2 regions of the Kocuria sp. UCD-OTCP genome follow, and region 1 is predicted to be linked to the other one. Evidence: riboswitches for the same ligand, from Rfam matches in the RefSeq annotation. Region 1 holds a riboswitch; the other holds the start of a gene.
What was found. A riboswitch is a leader RNA that binds a small molecule or an ion and turns the genes downstream of it on or off. The one in region 1 is predicted to bind S-adenosylmethionine.

Region 1 (12,719 bases):
GTCGGTGAAGTAGCGGGGGTCGACCCGGGGCTTGTCCCGGAAGTCCCGCGAGCGCAGCCGCACCGTGCCGCGGGAGCGCGCGTGGGTGACATTCGGGGTGAGGCAGAAGGCGTTGTCCGAGGTGGGGTAGCCCTGCCGGTAGGTGTGCAGGTCGAAGTTGACCGAGCCGTAGTGCATCATCAGGTCCGGCCGGTCGGTGTCCGGGTCCACCTGGGTGAAGATCCCGGCCTCCCACCACTGGGTGGACTCGGTGACCATGGGCCGGCGGGCCTCCCACTGGAGCACGCCCTCGGGGTGGTCCTGCAGGTGCTCGCCGACGCCGGGGGCGTCCACGAGCACGTCCACGCCGACCTCGCGCAGGTGCTCGGCGGGTCCGATCCCGGAGAGCATCAGCAGCTTGGGGGTGTCGATGGCGCCGGCGGAGACGACCACCTCGCGGCGGGCGCGCACGGTCCGGGACGTGCCGAAGGCGTTGTCGACCACCTCGACGCCGGTCGCCCGGCCGTCCTCGACGACCACGCGCTTGGCCTGGGTCGAGTGCAGGACCGTGAGGTTGTCCCGGTCGGCGGCCGGGTGCAGGTAGGACACGGACGAGGACGCCCGGGTGCCGTCGGCGCGGCGGTTGACCTGGAAGAAGTTCGCGCCGTTGACCACGGTCTTGCCGGTGTTGAAGGTGGTGCGCGGGATCCCCGCCTGCTCGCAGGCCTCGAGCAGGGCGACGCCGCACGGGTCGTCGTCCGGGATCTGCATCAGGTGCACGGGCCCGTCGTGGCCGTGGTGGGCGCCCTCGTCGTCGTTGGTCTCGAGCTTCTGGTAGAGCCGGAAGGCGGTCTCGGCGTTCCAGCCCTCGGCGCCGTGGACCTCCTCCCACTCGTCCAGGTCCTCGGCCGGGGCCCAGAACGCGATGCACGAGTTGTGCGACGAGCAGCCGCCCAGCACCTTGGCGCGGGCCATGCGCATGTGCGAGTTGCCGTTCTCCTGCTCCTCGACGGGGTAGTCCCAGTCGTAGCCGGACTCCAGCAGCTCCATCCACCGGCTGAGGGTCAGCACCTCGTCGATGCCCCGGTCGTGCGGTCCGGCCTCGATCAGCCCGACGCTCACGGACGGGTCCTCGGACAGGCGGGCGGCGACGACGGCGCCGGCGGAGCCGCCGCCGACCACCAGGTAGTCGAACTCCTGCGGGGTCTCGGGCGCTGGGGTGGTGCTGGGCGTGGTCATGTCTCTCCTCGGGAAGGTCTCGGGAAGGTCTCGGGAAGTTTTCGGGGCGTGGCAGTTCTAGGGGCGCGCCGGCGTCGTCGTCGTGCGGGCGACGACGACGCCGGGCGGGCACGGGTCAGGGTGCGGCGAACCAGCCGGTCACGGCGGGGGCCGTGTTCTGGTAGACGTGCTTGAGCTCCTGGTACTCGCCCAGGCCGGTGGGGCCGAGCTCGCGCCCGACGCCCGACTGCTTCATCCCGCCCCACTCCGCCTGCGGCAGGTAGGGGTGGAAGTCGTTGATCCAGATCGTGCCGTGGCGCAGCCGGCCCGCCACGCGGTGGGCGCGGCCGGCGTCCGCGGTCCACACGGCCCCGGCGAGGCCGTAGATCGTGTCGTTGCCGATCTCGACGGCCTCGTCCTCGGTGCGGAAGGTCTCGACCGTGACGGTGGGGCCGAAGGCCTCGTCGTGCACGCAGTCCATCTCGCGGGTGCAGCGGTCGATCACGGTGGGCGGGTAGAAGAAGCCCTGTCCGAGGTCCAGCGACCCGTCGGCGGACGTCCCGGTGGAGTGCTCGCCGCCGGTGCGGACGCGCGCCCCCTGCTCGCGGGCGCGCTCCACGTACGCGTGCACCTTCTCGCGCTGGGCCGCCGAGATGAGGGGGCCGGTCTCGGCCTGCTCGTCGAAGGGGCCGCCGAGGCGGATCCGCTCGGCCCGGCGGACGAGCTCGTCGACGAAGCGCTCGGCGATCGGCTCCTCGACCACCAGGCGAGCCCCGGCCGAGCAGACCTGCCCGGAGTGCACGAACGCGGCGTTGAGGGCGTTGTCCACGGCGGCGTCGAAGTCGGCGTCCGCGAAGACCACGTTGGGGTTCTTGCCGCCGAGCTCCAGGGCGACCTTCTTCACGGTGGGCGCGGCGGCGGCCGCGATCCGCCGGCCGGTCAGCACGCCGCCGGTGAAGGAGACGAGGTCCACGTCGGGGGAGGAGGACAGCGGCGCGCCCGCCTCGGCGCCGGCGCCCAGCACGAGGTTGGCCACGCCGTCGGGCAGGCCGACCTCCTGGAGGACCTGCATCATCAGGATCGCCGTGTGCGGGGTGAGCTCGGCGGGCTTGAGCACGAAGGTGCACCCGGCGGCGATCGCCGGGGCGATCTTCCACGCGGCCTGGAGCAGCGGGTAGTTCCAGGGCGTGATCATCCCGCACACGCCCACGGGCTCGGTGACGACCTTCGAGACCACGGTGGGGTCCCCGGCGTCGACGACGCGCCCGGCCTGCTCCGCGGCGGCCTTGCCGAAGTACGTGAAGCACGCGGCGATGTCGTCCATGTCGATCTCGGACTCGACCAGCCGCTTGCCGGTGTCGAGGGACTCGGCGCGGGCGAACTCGTCCTTGCGCTCGCGCAGCCGGGCCGCGACCCGCAGCAGCAGGTCCCCGCGCTCCGGGGCAGGCACGGACGACCAGCGGCCGTCGTCGAAGGCGCGGCGGGCCGCGGCGATCGCGCGCTCGGTGTCCTGCGCGGTCGCCTCGGCGACGGTGCCGACCTCGGCGCCGTCGGCGGGGCAGACGATGGTGCGGGTGCCGCCCTCGGCGGCGGCCTGCCACTGGCCGTCGATGAACAAGGTGCTGCTCACGGGTGTGCCTCCTTCGCCGCGGGGATCTGCCCCGTCGGCACGTCGTGGATGTCGGTGGACCAGTCGGGGTGGCCCTGCTCGCCGTCCTGGATGACGGACGGCCCGTCGTGGATGCTCAGGAAGGCCAGGTGCGCCTCCCAGCTGTCGAGGACGTCGTTGATGACCTGCTCGTGGCTCCAGTCCATGACGTCCGTGCCCTGGGAGCCGGTCTCGTTGAAGACCTCCAGGCGGTAGTACAGGTCGGAGTCCGGGTTGGTGCGGAACCCGCCGAAGGCCGGCACGGGTGTGGCCACCGGATAGATCTGGTAGCAGAAGTCCCGGTCCTCGCCCATCCGCACGGTCAGCGTGTGCTCGGACAGGTCCTGGTAGCCGACCACCGAGCTGGTGAGCTCGGCGTCGAGGCCCTGGGCCCGGAACTCCTCGACGACCTCCGCGAGGGCGGGGACGAGCGCCTCGTCCTCGTAGCGGCGCACGGCCTTCGGGCCCGGGAACGAGCCGGTCCGGGAGAGCCGCCGGCGCCAGTGGCTGTCCGGGCCGGGGATGCGGGACGCGGCCGCGGAGCGGCGGGTGGAGCTGCGCCCCTCGCGCTGGGAGCGCTCGGCGCGCAGGGCCTTCCAGAACCCGATCATGACCAGGTACATCACGATCGAGAAGGGCAGGCCGATGATCAGCGTGGCGGCCTGCAGGGTCGGCACCCCGCCCACCAGCAGCATCGCCAGGGTCAGCAGCCCGGTGGCGGCGGCCCAGAAGATGCGCAGCCACTTGGGCCCGTCCTGGGTGGGGTCCTGGATCGTCGAGGTGAACGTCGACATCACGAGCGCGCCCGAGTCGGCGCTCGTGACGTAGAACAGCAGCCCGGCCAGCGAGGCGAGCGCGATGAGCACCGGCGCGCCCGGGTACTGCTCGAGCAGCGAGTAGAACGCCCGCTCGGGGGTGTTCATGGCGGCCTGGCCGAAGGCGTCGTCGCCTCCCGTGACGATCGCCAGGGCGCTGTTGCCGAAGACCGAGACCAGGATGAGGATGAACAGGAACGGCACGGTCAGGGTCGCGATCACGAACTCGCGCAGGGTGCGGCCCCGGGAGATCCGCGCCAGGAACAGGCCGACGAACGGCGCCCAGGCGATCCACCAGGCCCAGAAGAAGAGGGTCCACCCCGCCATCCACTCCGCCGCACCGGTGTAGGCGAACGTCTCCATGGTCATCCCCGGCAGCGAGGAGACGTAGTCGCCGAGGTTCTGCACCGTGGCGTCGAGCAGGAACGAGGTCCGGCCGGCCACGAGCACCCAGACGATCAGCGCCACGGCCATGAGCACGTTGAGCTCGGAGAGCCTGCGGATGCCCTTGTCCACGCCCGAGACGCACGAGGCGGTGGCCATCACCACGGCCACGACGATCAGCCCGATCTGCGCCGCGGTCCCCTCCTCGATCCCGAAGAGCAGGTAGAGGCCGTAGTTGAGCTGCACCACGCCGATGCCCAGCGAGGTGGCCACGCCGAAGATCGTGCCGAGCAGCGCCGCGATGTCCACGACGTCCCCCGTGCGCCCCTGCACCCGCTTGCCGATCAGCGGGTAGAGGGCCGAACGGATGCTCAGGGGCATGTTCCACCGGTAGGCGAAGTAGCCGAAGGCCATGCCCATCAGCGCGTACATCGCCCAGCCCGTGACGCCGTAGTGGAACAGCGTCCACACCACGGCCATGCGGGTGGCCTCGGCCGTCCCGCCCTCCCCGGCGGGCGGGCCGTAGTACTGGGTGACGGGCTCGGCCACGGAGAAGAACAGCAGGTCGATGCCGATGCCGGCGGCGAAGAGCATCGCGGTCCAGGTGAACAGGTTGTACTGCGGCTTCGAGTGGTCGGGGCCCATCTTGATGGTCCCCTCGCGGGAGAACGCCACGACCAGGACGAAGACCGTCACCACCGTGGCGGTGAGGACGTAGAACCAGCCCATGTTGGTCGCGATCCAGCCGACCACGGCGCTGATCACCGCGGAGGCCTGGTCGGGGGCGAGGATCGCCCACAGGGAGAACAGGACGATGGTGATGCCCGAGCCGGCGAAGACCGTCCGGTTCACGGCCGGCCGGGAGCGCCCGGCGGGTGGGGTGCCGCTCTCGGGCGGTGACTGGTGCAGGGCGGAAGTCATGGGACGAGTCCTCCTGGAAGTGGTGATCCGGGTCGGGGAGCACCTGCCGGGTCCAGCGCGGACCGGGCAGGGGCGGGACGTCGTCGTGCCCGCGGACCGGTGCGGCGGCCGAAACCCGCGCCCCGGGGATGCTCAACATCGTGTCACCACCCTTCCGGTTGGTAAAGTTCTTTCTCATGAGCACCTCCTCCCGCGAGCGCATCCTCGACGGCGCCCTCGAGCTGATCCGGGGCGGCGGCACGGTCTCCCTGGCGTCGGCCGCGCGGCAGGCGGGTCTGACCAAGCCCGGGGTGATGTACCACTTCCCCACCAAGGAGGCGCTGATGCTCGCCCTGGTGGACCGGGTGATGGACGGCTGGGACACGCAGATGGCCCGCCGCCTGCCCGGCCCCCCGGAGCAGGTGCCCGCGGCGGAACGGCTGCGCGCCTACCTCGACTGGTGCCTGTCCGGGGAGGTCGACGAGACCGACCTCGTGATGCTCACCGACCAGCGGCTGCGCGCCACGCTCAAGGAGCGCTGGGTCGCGCGGGTGGAGCCGTGGGTGCACCTGCCCGCGGACCTGCCCGCCGAGCGCCGGAGCCGGCTGCTGGCCGTGCGGCTGCTCGCCGACGGCGTGTGGTTCGCCGACGCCGCGGGCGTCTTCGCCCCCGACCCGCAGGAACGGGCCCGGGTCAGGGCGGTCGCCGACGAGCTCCTGGAGGGCTGAGCCGTGCTGCGCCGGCTGCTGCTGCTCGCCGCCGTGCTCGCCGAGGTGGCGGCCACACTGTCGCTGAAGGCGGCTCTGGACGAGCCCGCCTGGTACGCGCTCGTCGTCGCCGGCTACCTCGCCGCGTTCACCCTCCTGGCGGCCGTGCTGCGCCGCGGCATGCCGGTGGGGGTCGCCTACGGCGTGTGGGCCGCCCTCGGGGTGATGCTCACCGCTCTGGCGGCGGCCGTGGTCTACGGTGAGCGGCTGAGCCCGGCCGTGCTGGCCGGGATCGTGCTGGTCGTGGCCGGCGTGCTCTGCGTGGAGCTCGGCTCCCGCCGCCCCGCCCCCGAGACCGAGGAGGCGGCCTGATGGCCTGGCTCTTCCTCAGTGTCTCGATCCTCACCGAGGTCGCCGGAACCCTGTCCCTGCGGATGGCCGCCCGGGGCCGCCGCCGCTGGTACGCCGCCGTGGCCGTCGGCTACCTGGTGGCGTTCACCTGCCTGAGCCTCGTCCTGGCCGAGGGCATGGCGCTGGGCGTCGCCTACGGCATCTGGTCGGCCTCCGGCGTGGCGCTGACGGCACTGGCCGGCCGGGTCCTGTTCCGCGAGCCGTTCACCTGGGTGACGGCGGCCGGGGTGGCCCTCATCGCCGGCGGAGTGCTCCTCATCGAGCTCGGCGCCCCGCCGGTCTGAGCGGTCCCCGGTGCCGGGCCGGGTCCGGCGCCCCGTCCCGGGTGGTGCGGCGCCGGATCTCGTGTAGAGTAGTCCGCAGTTGTTGAGGTTCGTTTTTGTCTTTCAAGCAGTTCGGCCCACTCGGGTGCAGCAGTTTTTCTGAGAAGACGTTTTCCATGCATCACAACTGTTTTGTTTCTCGAACGTCGGGAAACGTTCATCTCATGAAGGATCAGGTCTCCCATGACTACCGGTATCGTCAAGTGGTTCAACGCTGACAAGGGCTTCGGCTTCATCACCCCCGAGGACGGCTCCAAGGACGTCTTCGCCCACTTCTCCGCGATCAACTCGAACGGCTTCCGCTCGCTGAACGAGAACGACCGCGTCGAGTTCGAGACCCAGGACGGCCCCAAGGGCCCCCAGGCTGCGAACATCAACGTCATCTCCTAAGGATCTTCCGCGGGCTCCGGCCCGTTGATCCTCCAGAACCGTCGTCGGGCTGCGCCCGGCGGCGGTTCTGTCGTCGTACCCGCCGAGCAGCACCGGGAGGAAGCGCCGTGACCGTTCCCGATCCGCTCCCCGCCGCGGAGGAGCCGGAGGACCCCTTCGTGGTGAACCGGGTCTCCGACGCCGAGCTGGACGTCTCCGTGCCGTTCGAGGTCGAGGCCTCCGAGTGGGGATTCGACGGCTCCGCCGACGAGGCCGGCGGCGGCTGGGGCTCGGCGGGGGACTACGGCCTCGAGTGAGCACCCCGCGGGTCCCACCGGCGCTCTGGACGTCACCGTCCTCCCGCACGACGGAGGCCGCAGCCCGACGGGCTGCGGCCTCCGTGCGCTCCTGTCCGCCGGCTATGCCGACAGCGGGAGGGACGAGGGGTGGAGCTTGAAGAACGGGTGCCGTCCGGTCGCCGCGAGGGCTCCGGGAACGAGGAGCTGGCGGTACTTGGCGCACCATTGCGCCGTACCCTCCGTGTGCTCCGCCGCGGCGGCCAGGTCGTCGGCCTCGGGGCTCAGGTACTCCTGCACGTCCCCGTCGGTCGACGTGAGACGGACGAGGTGGAGATCGGGGAGGGCGGTGACGGTCACGTCGATCCACTCCTCGCGCTGGTCGGTGGTGATGGCTGTTCTTTCTTCGGACATGGTCATGTTTTCTCCTGACGTTCTTGCAGGCATCCGATGGCGTTGCCCGCCGCTTCGTCATCCGATCCACCCGGGAACATCGGGTTGGCGCGCAGCGGGTCGGAGCCCCTCCACGGTTCCGCCGGGGATCGTCGATCTCCGGCCGAGGGCGTGGACGCCGCATCTCGAGAAGCAGGTTCAGGCTACCCCGCGGCACCGACACCTCGACAAGCGAGTCGTGAGTTGTGTCACTGAAACGTAATGCGCGGGGCCGTCGCCTGCGCCGTCCCCGGTCCTGCGGGACCCATTCCAGCGCAACGATGTGTCGTCGAGATGTCCGGGCGGTGACAGCCCGGGGAAGGCCTGTGCACAGGAGGGGGGCACCGGATCCGGCCGGGGCGCCGCACGCGGACACGGTTCGGCCGATGTGGTTCAATGGGGAGAGCTTCAAGAGACCCGGTCGGCAAGCTCCGACTTGACCGGGCACCAACCCCATGTTCACGGGTGGTTCGGATGACGAAGCGGCTCGCATCGCCGCAGCAGCGGTACCCGGTGCGAGCAAGAGCGCACGAAGGATCCCGGTCATGTCCGACCCCCGCCACTCCGCCGCCCGCACGGGCGCGTTCCCCCAGCCCTCCCCCGCTGTCCCGGCCACCGGGGACGGGACCCGCCGCGACCCCGCGCCGAGCGTCCCGGCGATCAGCGTCTCCGCCATGAGCGTCGAGGACTACGCCCGCGTGGTGCAGGTCCGCACCGAGTTCGTGGACTTCCTGCTGGCTCCGGCCCGCGGGGAGCTCGCCGCCGCGGCCTGAGGCCCGCCGCCGTGGACCTCCTCCTGGACCGTTCCGTGCTGCTGGGGGTGCGCACCCCGGAGCGCTGCCCCGAGCTGGCCGAGGTCCTGCGCCGGCACGGACACCGGCGGCTGTTCCTGCCCGCCACGGTGCTCGGGGAGCTGCTCGCCGAGCGGCCCGACGAGACGCTGTGGGCGGAGCAGCTCGAGCTGCGCTTCCCGGGCCGGGTCCTCCCCGCGGACGCCGCCGTGGCCCGGGCGTGGGGAGCGCTGGCCGCGACGGGGGCGGCCGATCCGCTCGCCGGGCTCACCGCGGCCACGGCCCTGGTCCACGGGCTGACCGTGCTGACCGCGGAGCCGGGGCGGTACGCCGGCACCGGGGCGCCCGTGCTGGACGCGTCCCCCGCCCGCCGGTAGCCCTCAGACGGCCCGGCGGTGCCGGCGGCTGCGCCCCTGCCCCTGCGCCGAGAGCGCCACGGCGCGCTCGTAGTGCTCGAGCAGCTGCCCGACCAGCACGTCCCACGTCCGGCCCTGGACCGCCGCGTGCGCCGCGACGCCGAACGCGGCCCGCTTCGCCTCGTCGCCCAGGAGATCCGCCACGTGCCCGCGCAGCGCCCCGAGGTCGCCCGGGGGATAGAGCCAGCCGGTGCGGGACCGGTCCACGAGGTCGAGGGGACCGCCCCGGCCGGTCGCGACCACCGGCACCCCCGAGGCCATGGCCTCCTGGATCGTCTGGCAGAACGTCTCGAACTCGCCGGGGTGGACGAACACGTCGAAGGACGCCATGATGCGCGCCAGGTCGGCACCGCTGCGGCGCCCGGTGAAGTGGGCCTGCGGGAGCCGGCGGCGCAGGGCGTCCTCCTCCGGGCCCGAGCCCACGACCACCAGGCGGGTGCCGGGCAGGTCCGCGACCGCGGAGAGGTCCTCGACCTGCTTCTCCGGGGCGATCCGGCCCACGTAGCCGACGATCCGCCGGCCGCCGCCGACCTCCTCCCGCCACCGCTCGTCCCGGTGCCGGGGGGAGAAGCGGGTGGTGTCCACCCCGCGCCGCCACAGGTGCACGTCCTGGACGCCGTGCTCGGTGAGCTGCCGGACCGCCGCGGTGGACGGCGCGAGCGTGAGCGTGGCGAGGTTGTGCATGGAGCGCACGTGCCCCCACAGGAGCTGCTCGAGGAACGGGGCCCCGTACTTGGCCGCGTAGCCGGGCACGTCGGTCTGGTAGACCGCCACGCACGGCACCCCGAGCTGCTGGGCCGCCAGGATCGCCCGGCGGCCCAGCACGAACGGGGAGGCCACGTGGACCACGTCCGGCCGGAAGCGCTCCAGCTGCCGCCGCACCCGGGCCACGGTCCCGCCGGCCACCCGCACGGCGGGGTAGCCGGTGAGCGGAACGGCGGGCAGCCGGTGCACCGGCACCCCGTCGAGGTCCTCGACGACCTGCTCCGCCGGGCGCCCGAGCGGCGCGGGGTCGTAGGAGGGCGCCACGACCACGACGTCGTGCCCGCCGGCGACCAGCTGCTCGACGACCCGCAGCACCGAGTGGGTGACTCCGTTGAGGTGGGGGAGGAACTGCTCGGCGACCACGGCGACTCTCATGCTCCCGAGCCTGCCGGGGCCGGGCGACCGGACGGCGAGCGGGGCGTGGCCCGCCGGTGAAGGCGCCGTGAAGCCTCGGCCGGGGTGCCGCCCGGGCGTGGGAGGATGGTCGGTGATGAACTCCCAAGGCCTGTCCTCCCCCGCTGCACGCCCGGACCGCCGGGGTGTGCCCATGCCGCTGTGGCTGCAGGGCGTGCTGGAACTCGGCTCCGTGGCCGTGGTGTCCTACCTGCTGGTCCTGCTGACCGTCCTCATGGTGTGGCTCGCCGACGGCTTCGACACCCTCGGCCTGACCGGCGGGTTCGTGCTCTCCGGTCACGTGTGGCTGCTCGCCCACCTCACCCCGCTCCAGGTGGCCCTCGACCCGGGCGCAGGGCTGCCCGCGACCACCGGGACGCTCAACCTCGTCCCGCTCGGGCTCACCCTGGTGCCGTTCGCCCTCTCCTGGCACGCCGGGAGACGGCTGGCCCGCGCCTGCTGGGAGGGCCAGTTCTGGCAGCCGTACCTCAGCGGACTGGCCGCCTACTCCGCGTTCGGCGCCGCCGCCGCGCTGCTCTTCAGCGGAGGGGAGGTCTCGGCGAGCCCGGCCGCGGCCGCCGTCTTCCCGCTCGTCCCCGTGGCCCTGGGCGGCTTCGTGGGCGCGTACCGGGCCTCCCGGTCGCTGCCGGGACTGATCGGCGTCAACGCCGCCGCGTGGGTCGAGCGCACGAGCCAGTACTCCCGCTGGGCCGGGTCCTACGTGTGGGCGGTGCTGCGCGCCGGCTTCGTCGCGGCCGTGGCCGGGGTCGGGGTCGGGGCCGCCCTGCTGGCCGCCGCCCTGTTCTGGAACTGGAACGACGTGGTGGGCGTCTACCAGCGGCTGGGCACCGGCGTGCCGGGGGACACCGCGCTGACGGGACTCCAGCTCGGCTACCTGCCCAACCTCGCGGTCTACGCCCTGGCCTGGGCCACGGGCGCGGGCTTCGAGCTCGGCTCCGGCACGCACGCCTCTCCGCTGGGCACCGAGGCCGGGCCCGTGCCGCTGCTCCCGGCGCTCGCCGCGCTGCCGCCCGCCGAGCTCCCGGCCTGGGCGCTCGTGGTGGTCGTGCTGCCGGTCCTGGCCGGCGTCCTCGCCGGCTGGTGGTTCCTGCGCGAGGGGGAGAACCACCTGGACGACTGGATGGCGCTGCGGCTGCCCGCGCGCTGGATCACGTACCCGCTCTCGACGCTGCTGACCGGGGTCTTCGTGGGCGCCGTCGCCGGCGTGCTGGTGATGCTGCTGAGCTGGCTCGCGCACGGCTCGCTGGGGCTCGGGCGGCTCACGGACGTGGGACCGGACGGTCCCGCCGTGCTGCTGCTGTGCGGCGCCGAGGTGGCCGTCGGGGCGGCGGTCGGCTGTGTGCTGGGACCGTGGCTCGAGCACGAGCCGCCGTTCGCGCCGCCCCGCGGCGGCGAGGACGGCGAGGACCGGACGCCGGCCGGCCGGCGGGCAGCGCGCCGGCGGCGCCGGGAGGAGACCGCGGCCCGGCGCGCCATGCGCTCGGCCGGCCGGCGGAGGCCGCGGCCCGCACGCGGGCACGGGGCCGACCAGCACGGGACCGAGGGGCACGGCGCGGACGGGCCCAGGACCGGCCGCAGCACCGCGGACGGGCACCGGGACGCGGGCCCGTGGGCGGCTCAGGGGCCGGCCGTGGCGGAGACCGGGTCCGCGGAGGCGTTCGACGTGGACGCGGCCGAGGCACCCGCGGCGTCCTCCGACGCCGGCGCCGCCGGGCCGCCGGAGAGATAGCTCCAGATCCCGTCCTCGAGCTCCTGCTGGCACTGCGCCGCCCCGGAGAGGGTGAGGGTGCCGGCGACGCACTCCTGGTAGGCCTCGGCCACCGGCCACAGGGCCAGACGGGCCCCGCCGGTGAGCAGGCTCAGCGCGCCCAGCACGATCGCGGCGACCGCGCTCAGCACCAGCAGCCGGCGCCTGCCGGTCCCGCGGGAGCGCACGAGCGCCGCGACGCCCAGCCCGATCCCGAGGACGGCCAGCGCGACCCCGGCCACGGTCGGCCACAGGGCGGAGCCGACGAGCACCAGGGCGACCGCCGCGCACACCAGCGCGCCCCCTGCCGTGCGGGTCGCGGCGGCGCGTCGTGCGTCCGCGGGGGCTGCCTCGGGGGTCGGGCGGGGAGGGGTCATGCCCTTCACTCTAGGGCACCCCGGGGGCCCCTCCCCGCCCGCCCGACTAGACTCGGGGGCATGCGCATCGTGGTCATGGTCTCCGGCTCCGGCACCAATCTGCAGGCGGTCCTCGACGCCGTCCGGGAGGGCCGGATCGACGTCGAGATCGCCGCCGTGGGCGCGGACAAGCCCTGCACCGGCCTGGAGCGGGCCCGGGAGGCCGGCGTCGAGACGTTCCTCGTCCGGCCCGGCGACCACCCCGACCGGACGCGGTGGAACCGTGCCCTGCAGGAGGCGGTGGCCGCCCGGGAGCCCGACCGGATCGTCTTCGCGGGGTTCATGCGGATCGTGGACGCCGAGTTCGTCGAGGCGTTCGCGGGACGCATCGTCAACACCCACCCCTCGCTGCTGCCGTCCTTCCCGGGGGCGCACGCGGTGCGGGACGCCCTCGCGCACGGGGTGAAGGTCACCGGCGTCACCGTCCACGAGGTCGTGGCCGACGTCGACGCCGGTCCGATCCTGGCGCAGGCGGCGGTGCCCGTGGAGGAGGGGGACACCGAGGCGCAGCTGCACGAGCGGATCAAGGCCGCCGAGCGCGAGCTGCTCGTGCGCACGCTCGGCGCGGCGGCCCGGCAGGGAGCCCTGCACGACGCCCGGTGAGCAGGCCCGGCGAGGGTCCGTAAAATGGTTCCCGGCGGATCCCGCCGGCAACCCCAGACCTCGAACGCTTGGAGAACCTGTGAGC
Region 2 (9,800 bases), on a different contig from region 1:
GACCTCCCGCGAGGACGACCTGACCGGTCCCAGCGCCGGCGGCGTGTTCCGGCTGCTGCGCGACGCCCAGGCGCTCGTGCCCGGCGTCGCCGACCTCGAGTTGGTCGAGGTGCTGGCCCGCGCCCGGCCCGGCACCCCGGACGACATCCCGTACTTCGGCCGGGTCCGCGACCCGGACGGCTCGCCGGTGCCGGGGCTCGTGGTCTCCACCGGCTACTTCCGCCACGGCGTCCTGCTCGCCCCGCTGGCCGCCCGGCTCGCCGCGCAGCTGGTGGCCGGCGGGACCGGAGCCGATCCGGCCGCCGACGCCGAGCACCTCGCCGCCACCGACCCGCACCGCTTCGACCGCCCCGTCGAGGCCCGTCGAGGGGATCCCGCGCCGGCCGCCGCCGGGCCCGGGCCCCGGAGCAGGAGCACCCGATGACCGCCATCACCCTCAACGGCCGCCCGCACCGCGTGGCGGCGGAGGCGACCGTCGTCGACCTCGTCGCCGAGACCGTCGGCCGCCCCCTGGGCCCCGACGGCGCCCCGCTGGACGGCGGGCGCCTCGGCGTGGCCGTGGCCGTGGACGCCGCGGTCGTACCCCGCAGCCGCTGGCGGCGGACCCCCGTGGCGGAGGGCCAGTCCATCGAGATCATCACCGCCGTCCAGGGAGGCTGACGTGACCGCCCCGCACCCCGACCCCCTCGTGCTCGACGGCATCGAGCTGAGCTCCCGGCTGATCATGGGCACCGGCGGCCTGAGCTCGCTGCACACCCTGGAGCAGGCGCTGCTGGCCTCCGGCACCGAGCTGACCACCGTGGCCCTGCGCCGCTACGCCCCCGGCCAGGGCGACTCCCTCTTCGCGCTGCTCGAGCGCAACGACATCCGGATCCTGCCCAACACCGCCGGGTGCTACACCGCCCGGGACGCGCTGCTGACCGCCGAGCTCGGCCGGGAGGCCCTCGAGACCGACTGGGTCAAGCTCGAGGTCATCGCGGACGAGGACACGCTGCTGCCCGACGTGGTGGAGCTCCTCGACGCCACCGAGCAGCTCGTGGCCCGCGGCTTCAAGGTCTTCGCCTACACCTCCGACGACCCGGCCCTCGCCCGCCGGCTCGAGGACCTGGGCGCGGCCGCGGTGATGCCCCTGGGCGCCCCCATCGGCACCGGGCTGGGCATCCTCAATCCGCACAACATCGAGCTCATCGCCTCCCGGGCGTCCGTCCCCGTGGTGCTCGACGCCGGGATCGGCACCGCCTCCGAGGCCGCCCTGGCCATGGAGCTGGGCTGCGACGCCGTGCTGCTGGCCAGCGCCGTCACCCGCGCCCAGGACCCGGTGGCGATGGCCACCGCGATGCGCCACGCCGTGCTCGCCGGCCGGCTCGCCGCCGGTGCCGGGCGCATCCCGGCCCGCCGCCACGCCCAGGCGTCCTCGTCGATGGCCGGGCGGATCGACACGGACGCCGCCGGTGCCGGGCGGGCCGACGGGTCGTCCGCCGGCTCCTCAGTCGGCCCGGCGGACGTGCCGCGCGGGGACTGGGCGCCCGTGGGGGAGCGGCCGTGAGCCCGCTGCCCCCGCTCGTGGAGCCCGGCCCCGAACTGACCCGCGAGGAGCTCGAGCGCTACGCCCGGCACCTGACCCTGCCCGGGATCGGGACCCGCGGCCAGCGGCGGCTGCGGAACGCCCGCGTGCTCGTCGTCGGCGCCGGGGGGCTCGGGTCCCCGGCCCTGCAGTACCTCGCCGCGGCGGGGGTCGGGACCCTCGGGATCGTCGACGACGACGTGGTGGCGGTCTCCAACCTGCAGCGCCAGGTGGTGCACACGACCGCCGACGTCGGCCGCCCCAAGTCCGTCTCCGCCGCCGAGGCCGTCACCGCGCTCAACCCGCTGGTGGAGGTCCGCACCCACCCCGTCCGGCTGGACGCGGACAACGCCGTGGACATCCTCGGCGGGTACGACCTGGTCCTGGACGGCGCCGACAACTTCGCGACCCGCTACGTGGTCAGCGACGCCGCCGCCCTGACCGGCACGCCTTGCGTGTGGGGCTCCATCCTGCGCTTCGAGGGGCAGGTCAGCGTCTTCTGGGCCGGGCACGGGCCCACCTACCGGGACCTCTACCCCGAGGCCCCGCCGGACGGCGAGGTGCCCAGCTGCGCCGAGGGCGGGGTCTTCGGCATGCTCCCCGCCACCGTCGGCGCGGTCATGGTCACCGAGGCCGTCAAGCTCGTCACCGGCACCGGGGAGCCCCTGCTCGGGCGGGTGCTGCTGCACGACGCGCTGGCGATGACCTGGCGCGAGATGCGGCTCACCCCGGATCCCGACGCCGCCCCGGTCACCGCGGTGGCCCGGCCCGCCGCGGTCTGCGCGCTGCCCGGCGCGGACCCCTCCGAGACCGTCGGGGCGGCCGAGCTGGCCCGGCTGCTCGAGCGCCGGGAGCGCGGGGAGGCGTCCTTCGCCCTGGTGGACGTGCGCGAGGACTGGGAGCGGGAGCTCGTGGCCATCGACGGCGCCGTGCCCGTCCCGCTGCAGGAGATCCTGGACCGCGGCGCGGACGCCCTGCCGCCGGAGGCCCGCGGCGCTGACCTCGTGCTGCACTGCAAGGCCGGGGCCCGCTCCGCGACCGCGCTCGCCGCGCTGCGGTCCTTCTACGCCGGGCGGGAGGAGCGGGTCCGACACCTCGAGGGCGGGGTGCTCGCCTGGGTGGCGCAGGTGGACCCGGGCCAGCCGGTCTACTGATCCGGTCTCCTGCGGCACACCGCTACACCACCGCGGAGGACGTGACCTTCTGTGACGCCGTCGTGACATTCCATGACGTGCGCCCGTCATCCGGTTGGTCCCGGACCGGGCGGTCTGATGCCATGGCAAGCGCCCCATTCAGAGCGGCTGAGAGATCTGGCTCGACGACGCCGCAGCAACCCGCCCTCCTCCGGGGTCAGGGTGCTAATGCCAGAACCGATGGAGATCCCGGATCTGCAGTCGGCCCGTGACGTCAGCCTCCGGCGCTGACGCCACCGGGCCCGCCCCCGGCGCGACTGGCCGACCGGCAATCCTCGGTGCGACCGAGAGGACCACCGCATGACCCCGAGCACGGTCGAGGAGACCACCGCCCATCCCCGCGCCGGCACGGACCTCCCCGCCGGCCTGCCCGGGGACTACGCCGGGCTGCGGGAGCACTTCCGGCCGCTGTTCGCGGAGATCGCCGCCGGCGCCCTGGACCGGGACCTCCGGCGCGCGCTGCCCTACGCGGAGGTCGGCCGGCTGGACCGGGCCGGGTTCGGTGCCCTGCGCGTCCCGGCGGCCCACGGCGGCCCCGGGGTCAGCCTCGAGGACTTCACCCGGCTGCTGGTCGACCTGGCCGAGGCCGACTCCAACATCGCCCACCTCTACCGCTCCCACCACGGCTTCGTGGAGTCCCTGCGCTTCCTGCCCCGCGAGTTCCAGGAGGTCTGGTACCCGCGGGTGCTGGCCGGAGCCACCGTCGGCAACGCCTCCACGGAGAAGGGCGGCAACGCGCTGGGCACCCTGAACACCGTGCTGAGCCGGACCGCCGAGGGCTGGGAGCTCACCGGCCGGAAGTTCTACGCCACCGGCTCCGTCTTCTGCGACTACACCCGCGTCTCGGCCGCCCTGGACGGCCGCGACGGGCGGCGCTTCGCCGTCGTCGCCACGGACGCCGAGGGTGTGACGCTCGAGGACGACTGGGACGGCTTCGGGCAGAAGCTCACCGGCACCGGCACCGCGGTCTTCGACCGGGTGCGTGTCCCGGAGGACGCCGTGCTGGACCGCACCGCCGGCAGCGCGGAGGCCGTCCACGAGGCCGCCTTCTTCCAGCTCGTGCTGCTGGCCGTGCTGGCCGGCATCGCGCGGGCGGCCCGGAGGGACGCGGTGGAGACCATCGCCGGACGCCGGCGGACCTTCAACACCGGGCTCGGCCTGCCGTTCCGCGACGACCCGCTGATCCAGGAGGCCACCGGGCGGATCTCCGCCAAGGCCTTCGCCGCCGAGGCCACCGTCCTGCACGCCGCCCGCACCCTGGACGCCGGGATCGCCGCCGCCGCAGCGGCCGGCGCCGACCGGCCGGACTTCACCGGGGCCCTCCCGGCGGCGCTGCACGAGTCCGAGATCGCCGTGGAGCACGCCCAGGTCACCGTGCCGGAGCTGGCGCTCGGCGCGGCCCAGGACCTGTTCCTCACCGTGGGCGCCTCCGCCACGTCCACGGCCAAGGGCCTGGACCGGCACTGGCGCAACGCCCAGACCGTGGCCACCCACAACCCGATCGCCTTCCGCGCCCGAGCCCTCGGCGACTACCTCATCAACGGCACCCTGCCGGAGGGCCTGAACGCCATCGGCGACGCGAAGACCGGCGCCACGACCGATGTCACGGCCGACGCCGACCGAACCCCAGGAGCCTGACGCATGAGCACCACGACCACGGCCGCCCCGGGCCGCAGCAGCATCGTCCACGGCAAGAAGCGCGTCCTGGCCTCGGCCTTCGCCGGGACCACCATCGAGTGGTACGACTTCTACCTCTACGGCACCGCCGCCGCACTCGTCTTCAACGTCCAGTTCTTCCCCATGGCCACCGAGCTCGGCGGCATCGTGGCGTCCTTCGCCACGCTCGCGGTCGGGGTGATCGCCCGACCCTTGGGCGGGATCATCGCCGGGCACCTGGGGGACCGGATCGGCCGCAAGGCCCTGCTGGTGGCCTCGCTGCTGCTCATGGGCGTGGCCTCCACCCTGATCGGCCTGCTGCCCACCTATGAGGTGATCGGCTGGTGGGCCGTCGTCGGCCTCGTGGTCCTGCGCATCCTCCAGGGCCTGTCCGCCGGTGCCGAGTGGGGCGGCTCCGCGCTGCTGAGCGTGGAGCACTCACCGGCCCGCCACCGCGGGTTCTTCGGGTCCTTCACCCAGATCGGCTCCTCCGCCGGCATGCTGCTGGCCACCGGCGCGTTCTTCATCGTGCAGAACGTCATGAGCGAGGAGCAGTTCGCCGCCTACGGCTGGCGCATCCCCTTCCTGCTCTCGGCCCTGCTCGTGGCGGTGGGCCTGTGGATCCGCCTCGGGGTGGCCGACGCCCCGGAGTTCCTGGAGCACCGGGCCTCGGGGAACGTGGCCAAGGCTCCCCTGCGGGAGCTGCTGGTCCACCACCGCCGCCCGGTGCTGGTGACGATCGGCCTGCGCCTGGCCCAGAACGCCGTCTACTACCTGGTGACGGTCTACATGCTGACCTACCTGCGGGACGTGCGCGGGGACAGCGCCGCGGGCGTGACCGCGGTGATGATCGCCTCGGCCATCGGCCTGTTCTCCACCCCGTTCTGGGCCTGGCTGTCCGACCGGGTGGGCCGGAAGGTCGTCTCGGTGACCGCCTACGCGGCGATCGGCGTCTTCGGCTGGGTGCTGTTCGCCTTCCTCGAGGCCGGCCCGCTCGCCCTGCTGCCGCTCGTGGTCATCCTCGGCATCAACCTCGTCCACGACGCGGTCTACGGACCGCAGGCGGCCTGGTTCGCCGAGCAGTTCCCCGTGCACGTGCGGTACTCGGGCGTGAGCTTCGGCTACCAGGTCGGCACCGTCCTGGGCGGCGGGCTGATGCCGATGATCGCCGCCCTGCTCTTCGCCGCCGGCGGGGACACCCCGTGGCTGATCGCCGGCTACCTCTCCGTGCTGGCCGTGCTCTCCGTCGTCGCCGCCCTGGCCGCGAAGGATCCCGCCCGGGACCGGCGCGGCACCGAACTCACCGATCTGCACGCCGGCCGGACCGCGGCCGCCCCGGTCCTCGCGACTCCCGCCGCCGCGAGCGCCACCCAGCCCACCCCCGAGAGGACCACCGTATGAGCCGCCCCCTGCTGCTGAACGCCTTCGACATGATGGTGCCCGTGCACCAGTCACCGGGACTGTGGCGCCACCCGGAGGCCGGGGTCGCCGGCTTCGACACGCTCGAGTACTGGACGTCGCTGGCCCGCACCCTCGAGGAGGGCGGCTTCACCGCGCTGTTCCTGGCGGACGTCCCCGGCGTCTACGACGTGTACGGCGGCGGGGCAGAGGCCACGGCCCGCGGGGGAGTGCAGTACCCGGTGCTCGACCCGCTCGTCGCGGTGCCGGCGATGGCCGCGGCCACCGAGCAGCTCGGCTTCGGGGTGACCGCCTCGGTCACCTACGAAGCCCCCTACCTGCTGGCCCGCACCTTCGCGACCCTCGACCACTTCACCCGCGGCCGGGTGGCGTGGAACGTGGTGACCTCCTACCAGGACTCCGCCGCCCGCAACCTGGGCATGGACCGGCAGATCCCGCACGACGAGCGCTACGACCGCGCCGACGAGTACATGGAGGTCATGTACAAGCTCCTCGAGGGCTCCTTCGAGCCCGGGGCGGTGAAGGCCGACGCCGGCGCCGGGGTCTTCGTGGACCCGGAGCTCGTGCATCCCATCGGCCACGAGGGCACCTGGTTCTCCGTGCCCGGCCAGGCGCTGACCCACCCCGGACCCCAGGGCACCCCGTTCCTGTTCCAGGCCGGCGCCTCGAAGCGCGGACAGCAGTTCGCCGTGGACCACGCCGAGGCCATCTTCTTCATCGGCAACACCCCGCAGCTCGTGCGCCGGTGGACCGACGGCGTCCGGGCCGAACTGGCCGCGCAGGGACGGGCCGAGGACGCCGTGAAGACCTTCGCCATGGCCACCGTGGTGGTCGCCGAGACCGACGACGAGGCCCACGCCAGGCTCGACGGATACCGCCGGCACGTGGACATCGAGGGAGCGCTGTCCCTGTTCGGCGGCTGGACCGGCGTCGACCTGGCCGGGGCGGACCCCGACGCTCCGCTCGAGTACGTGGCCACCGAAGCCAACCAGTCCGCGCTCGCGGCGTTCACCTCGCTGTCCCCGGACCGGACCTGGACGGTGCGGGACCTGGCCGAGTTCGTGGCCATCGGCGGCCGCGGGCCCGTCATCGCCGGGGCCCCCGGCACCGTGGCGGACGAGCTCGAGCGCTGGCGCGAGGAGGGCGGCGTGGACGGCTTCAACATCTCGGCGGCCGTGCGGCCGGCGGACCTGGAGCGGTTCAGCACGATGGTGTCGCCGGAGCTGCGGCGCCGCGGCCTGCTGCCGGAGCCCGGGGCTCTGCCCGCCGGCAGGACGCTGCGCGAGGCGCTGGCGGGCGCCGGGCCGAGGCTGGCCGACGACCACCGCGGGGCCTCCTACCGCCGGTGACCGCAGGGCTCTTGGGGTTCGCCGCTCGACCGGCCCGGGACGGCTGTCCGCCGTCCCGGTTCCTCGGCACGGAGCGCTCCTGCCCGGGAGAGGGCAGGAGCGCTCCGCCGCGCCGAGGCGCAGAAGGCGGCCCCCGACCGCCGGGGAACGGATCATGGGGGTCGCTGCACCGGCGTGGGGGCCGGTGCCACCCGAAAAGTACCAGACGGTAATATCGCGGTGCACCATCCTGTGCGGATGCATGAATTGTGCTCCTCGGGGTCTCCCGACTGCCGACCCTCATTTCTCCCGGCTCGTGCCGCGACGACTGGGGGCGCGGGCCATCACGTGCCATCGGAGCGGGGAACGAGGCGCCACGGATGTGTGCACACATGGTCCGCTAGCTAGAAGCCCCGGAGGATCACGTTCCAGTAGTCCCGGGGGAGGACCTCGAGGTCGAAGAACCAGGAGGCGCGGTTCGGGGCCAGCAGCGGCACGCCGGGGATGCTGGGCGCCAGTTCGTTGTCCCGGTCGAACTCGGCCAGCACGGCCCGGCCCCGCTGCACCGTCACGGGGGTCACGGTGTACCCGTCGTAGGAGGCCGTGGGCTCCCGGCCGTCACGGGTGGCCAGGAGGTTCTCGGTGAGGATCTTCGTCTGGTGGCGCAGTGCCCCGCCGGACGAGGCGGTCTCCAGTGCGGCAGCGTCCCCGCAGGCCCACACGGTGGGCACACGGCGGTGGCGCAGGGTCTGTGCATCCACGTCCGCGTAGCCCGCCCAAGCGGTGCCCGCGCCCGGCGCGACGCCCAGTCCCGCGTCGGCGATCCAGGCCGGGGCCCGGTGGACTGGGCTGTGGTGCAGCAGGTCGTAGGGCAGGTCCCGCGGCGTCCCCTCGATCGTGGCCCGCAGCCGGCGGGAGGCGGCGTCGATCGACTGCACGTGGGCGCTCGTCAGGACCGTGATGCCGTAGCGCCGGACCCAGGGCTGCAGCACCCGGTCCACGTCCGGCTGGCCGAACACGGTGGCGGTGGGCGTCAGCAGGGTCACCTCGATGTCCTGCAGGACACCCTGGCGCTGCCAGTAGTCGCAGGCCAGGTAGAGGATCTTCTGTCCGATCTGCGGCGTGGGCGCCGGGCCGTCCGGGATCGTGAACAGTGCCCGGCCGCGGCGCAGCCCGCGGATCAGCTCCCAGGTCTTGGGGGCCAGCTCCACGGTGTAGTTGGTCGAGGCGTGCGGGCCGGCCATCGCCTCGGCACTGCCGGGGACACGGTCCCAGTCCGGGGTGGACCCCGCGCAGATCACGACGTGCCGGTAGCCGATGTGCTCGCCGGAGGACAGTGTGGCCATCCGTGCCGCCGGATCCAGTGCCTGGACATGGTCCTGGACCCAGCGCACGCCGCGGGGCATCACGCGGTGCTGGGCCCGGGACATCTGCGGCACGCTCTTCAGTCCGGCGCCCACGTAGGAGAGCATCGGCCGGTAGTGGTGCGTGGACTTCGGCTCCGCGATCACGATGTCCGTGATGCCCTTGCGGCGCAGTCGTGCGGCCAGGGAGATCCCGGCATTGCCGCCGCCGATCACGAGGACGTCAGCGGCGTGATCCGAGGGTGCAGTGGTCATCGTGACTCCGTGGGACGAGGATGGCTCCACGGCCCCGATCGGGGCCGCCCGACCATTCGACCACGAGCCGCGGCGCCCACGCCCGGGCGGTGGGCATCCGAGGATTGAGAGGTTCCCTGGATGTCGATGTCGAGGAACTTGCCGGTCAGGGCGGCTGATCGCCGGAGCGAGGTCGGTGCCTGTTCCGCCAAGCGTCCGGATGAAGCGGCGTCCTTCTGCCGAATATGAATGGCGGCGCACCCTGTCCGGTGGGGAGGCATTCTGCGCATAAATTCTCGGACCATCGCTCACTGACAAAGTTGGGCAGCACTCGGGCCGTCTCATCGTCACTGAGCTGCTCCGGACGGTGCCCCGCGGGTTCGTCATTCCGGTTGGGGTGGCCGAAGAACTCACCGCACCGCCACGCAGCGGTCTCAGCGTGCCCCTTCAACTGAAAGCACCCTCCCTGAAGGCTGTGCGGTCCCTCGCCGTGCACGGCCACCGGCCACCGGAGACGCCCGGCTTCACCGAGCAGCGTGGCCGGCTTCCCAGGGCTGGCGACTGTTGAACCTGTACTGCGGTTGAGCTCGCCTCGGGAGTCCTATTCGTAGTACTCGAAGTGCGGCTCACCCTGGACGCCTGCGCGTTGCATCGCCTCCTGCAGTTCCGGCAGTGCCGTGAAGGCGCGGGCCTCGTCGACTGAATCGAAGTAGTGGAGCACGAGCACGTTGTCCGGATCATCGACCATGCGGTGCACTGACTCGCCGGTGATGTTGCTGAATGCCGGTACGTCCGAGACGGAGTCGTAGACCTTTCGCCAGGCGTCGTAGTCGGCCACGCGGTGCCGGATCAGGAGCAGTGCCATAGTGGTCTCCCCGAGGACTGGATTGACGGGCGCGCCCGACCCAATGGTGGGAGGGCGCTGGTGACTACGTGCCACGCTACGCCCCGCTCGGTCGCCCCGGAAGGGGCGACCGAGCCGGGTCCGGGGCAGGACGCGGATGACGCGTCGACACCTGCCGATTCATCAGTCTCTTATGAG

Region 2: linked by a shared signal. The riboswitch ahead of H488_RS20350 (acyl-CoA dehydrogenase family protein) and the one ahead of H488_RS21540 (hypothetical protein) in region 1 are both predicted to bind S-adenosylmethionine.

Annotation. Positions count from the first base shown of each region.
Region 1 is NZ_AOSQ01000003.1:25,871-38,589, forward strand. Features, by position in the region: gene H488_RS21495 (GMC family oxidoreductase) at 1-1,218, opposite strand, end outside; gene H488_RS21500 (aldehyde dehydrogenase family protein) at 1,334-2,827, opposite strand; gene betT (choline BCCT transporter BetT) at 2,824-4,965, opposite strand; gene H488_RS21510 (TetR/AcrR family transcriptional regulator) at 5,142-5,672, shown strand; gene H488_RS21515 (DMT family transporter) at 5,676-6,023, shown strand; gene H488_RS21520 (DMT family transporter) at 6,023-6,346, shown strand; gene cspE (transcription antiterminator/RNA stability regulator CspE) at 6,569-6,775, shown strand; gene H488_RS21530 (hypothetical protein) at 6,883-7,071, shown strand; gene H488_RS21535 (hypothetical protein) at 7,174-7,470, opposite strand; SAM riboswitch class IV at 7,889-8,014, shown strand; gene H488_RS21540 (hypothetical protein) at 8,028-8,255, shown strand; gene H488_RS35915 (PIN domain-containing protein) at 8,267-8,650, shown strand; gene H488_RS21545 (glycosyltransferase family 4 protein) at 8,654-9,829, opposite strand; gene H488_RS0117825 (cell division protein PerM) at 9,945-11,597, shown strand; gene H488_RS21550 (hypothetical protein) at 11,486-11,992, opposite strand; gene purN (phosphoribosylglycinamide formyltransferase) at 12,053-12,634, shown strand; gene purH (bifunctional phosphoribosylaminoimidazolecarboxamide formyltransferase/IMP cyclohydrolase) at 12,714-12,719, shown strand, end outside.
Region 2 is NZ_AOSQ01000001.1:210,925-220,724, forward strand. Features, by position in the region: gene H488_RS20330 (FAD-dependent oxidoreductase) at 1-424, shown strand, start outside; gene thiS (sulfur carrier protein ThiS) at 421-660, shown strand; gene H488_RS20340 (thiazole synthase) at 662-1,546, shown strand; gene moeB (molybdopterin-synthase adenylyltransferase MoeB) at 1,543-2,718, shown strand; SAM riboswitch class I at 2,850-2,944, shown strand; gene H488_RS20350 (acyl-CoA dehydrogenase family protein) at 3,058-4,395, shown strand; gene H488_RS20355 (MFS transporter) at 4,399-5,814, shown strand; gene H488_RS20360 (LLM class flavin-dependent oxidoreductase) at 5,811-7,181, shown strand; gene H488_RS20365 (NAD(P)/FAD-dependent oxidoreductase) at 7,565-8,779, opposite strand; gene H488_RS20370 (hypothetical protein) at 9,360-9,623, opposite strand.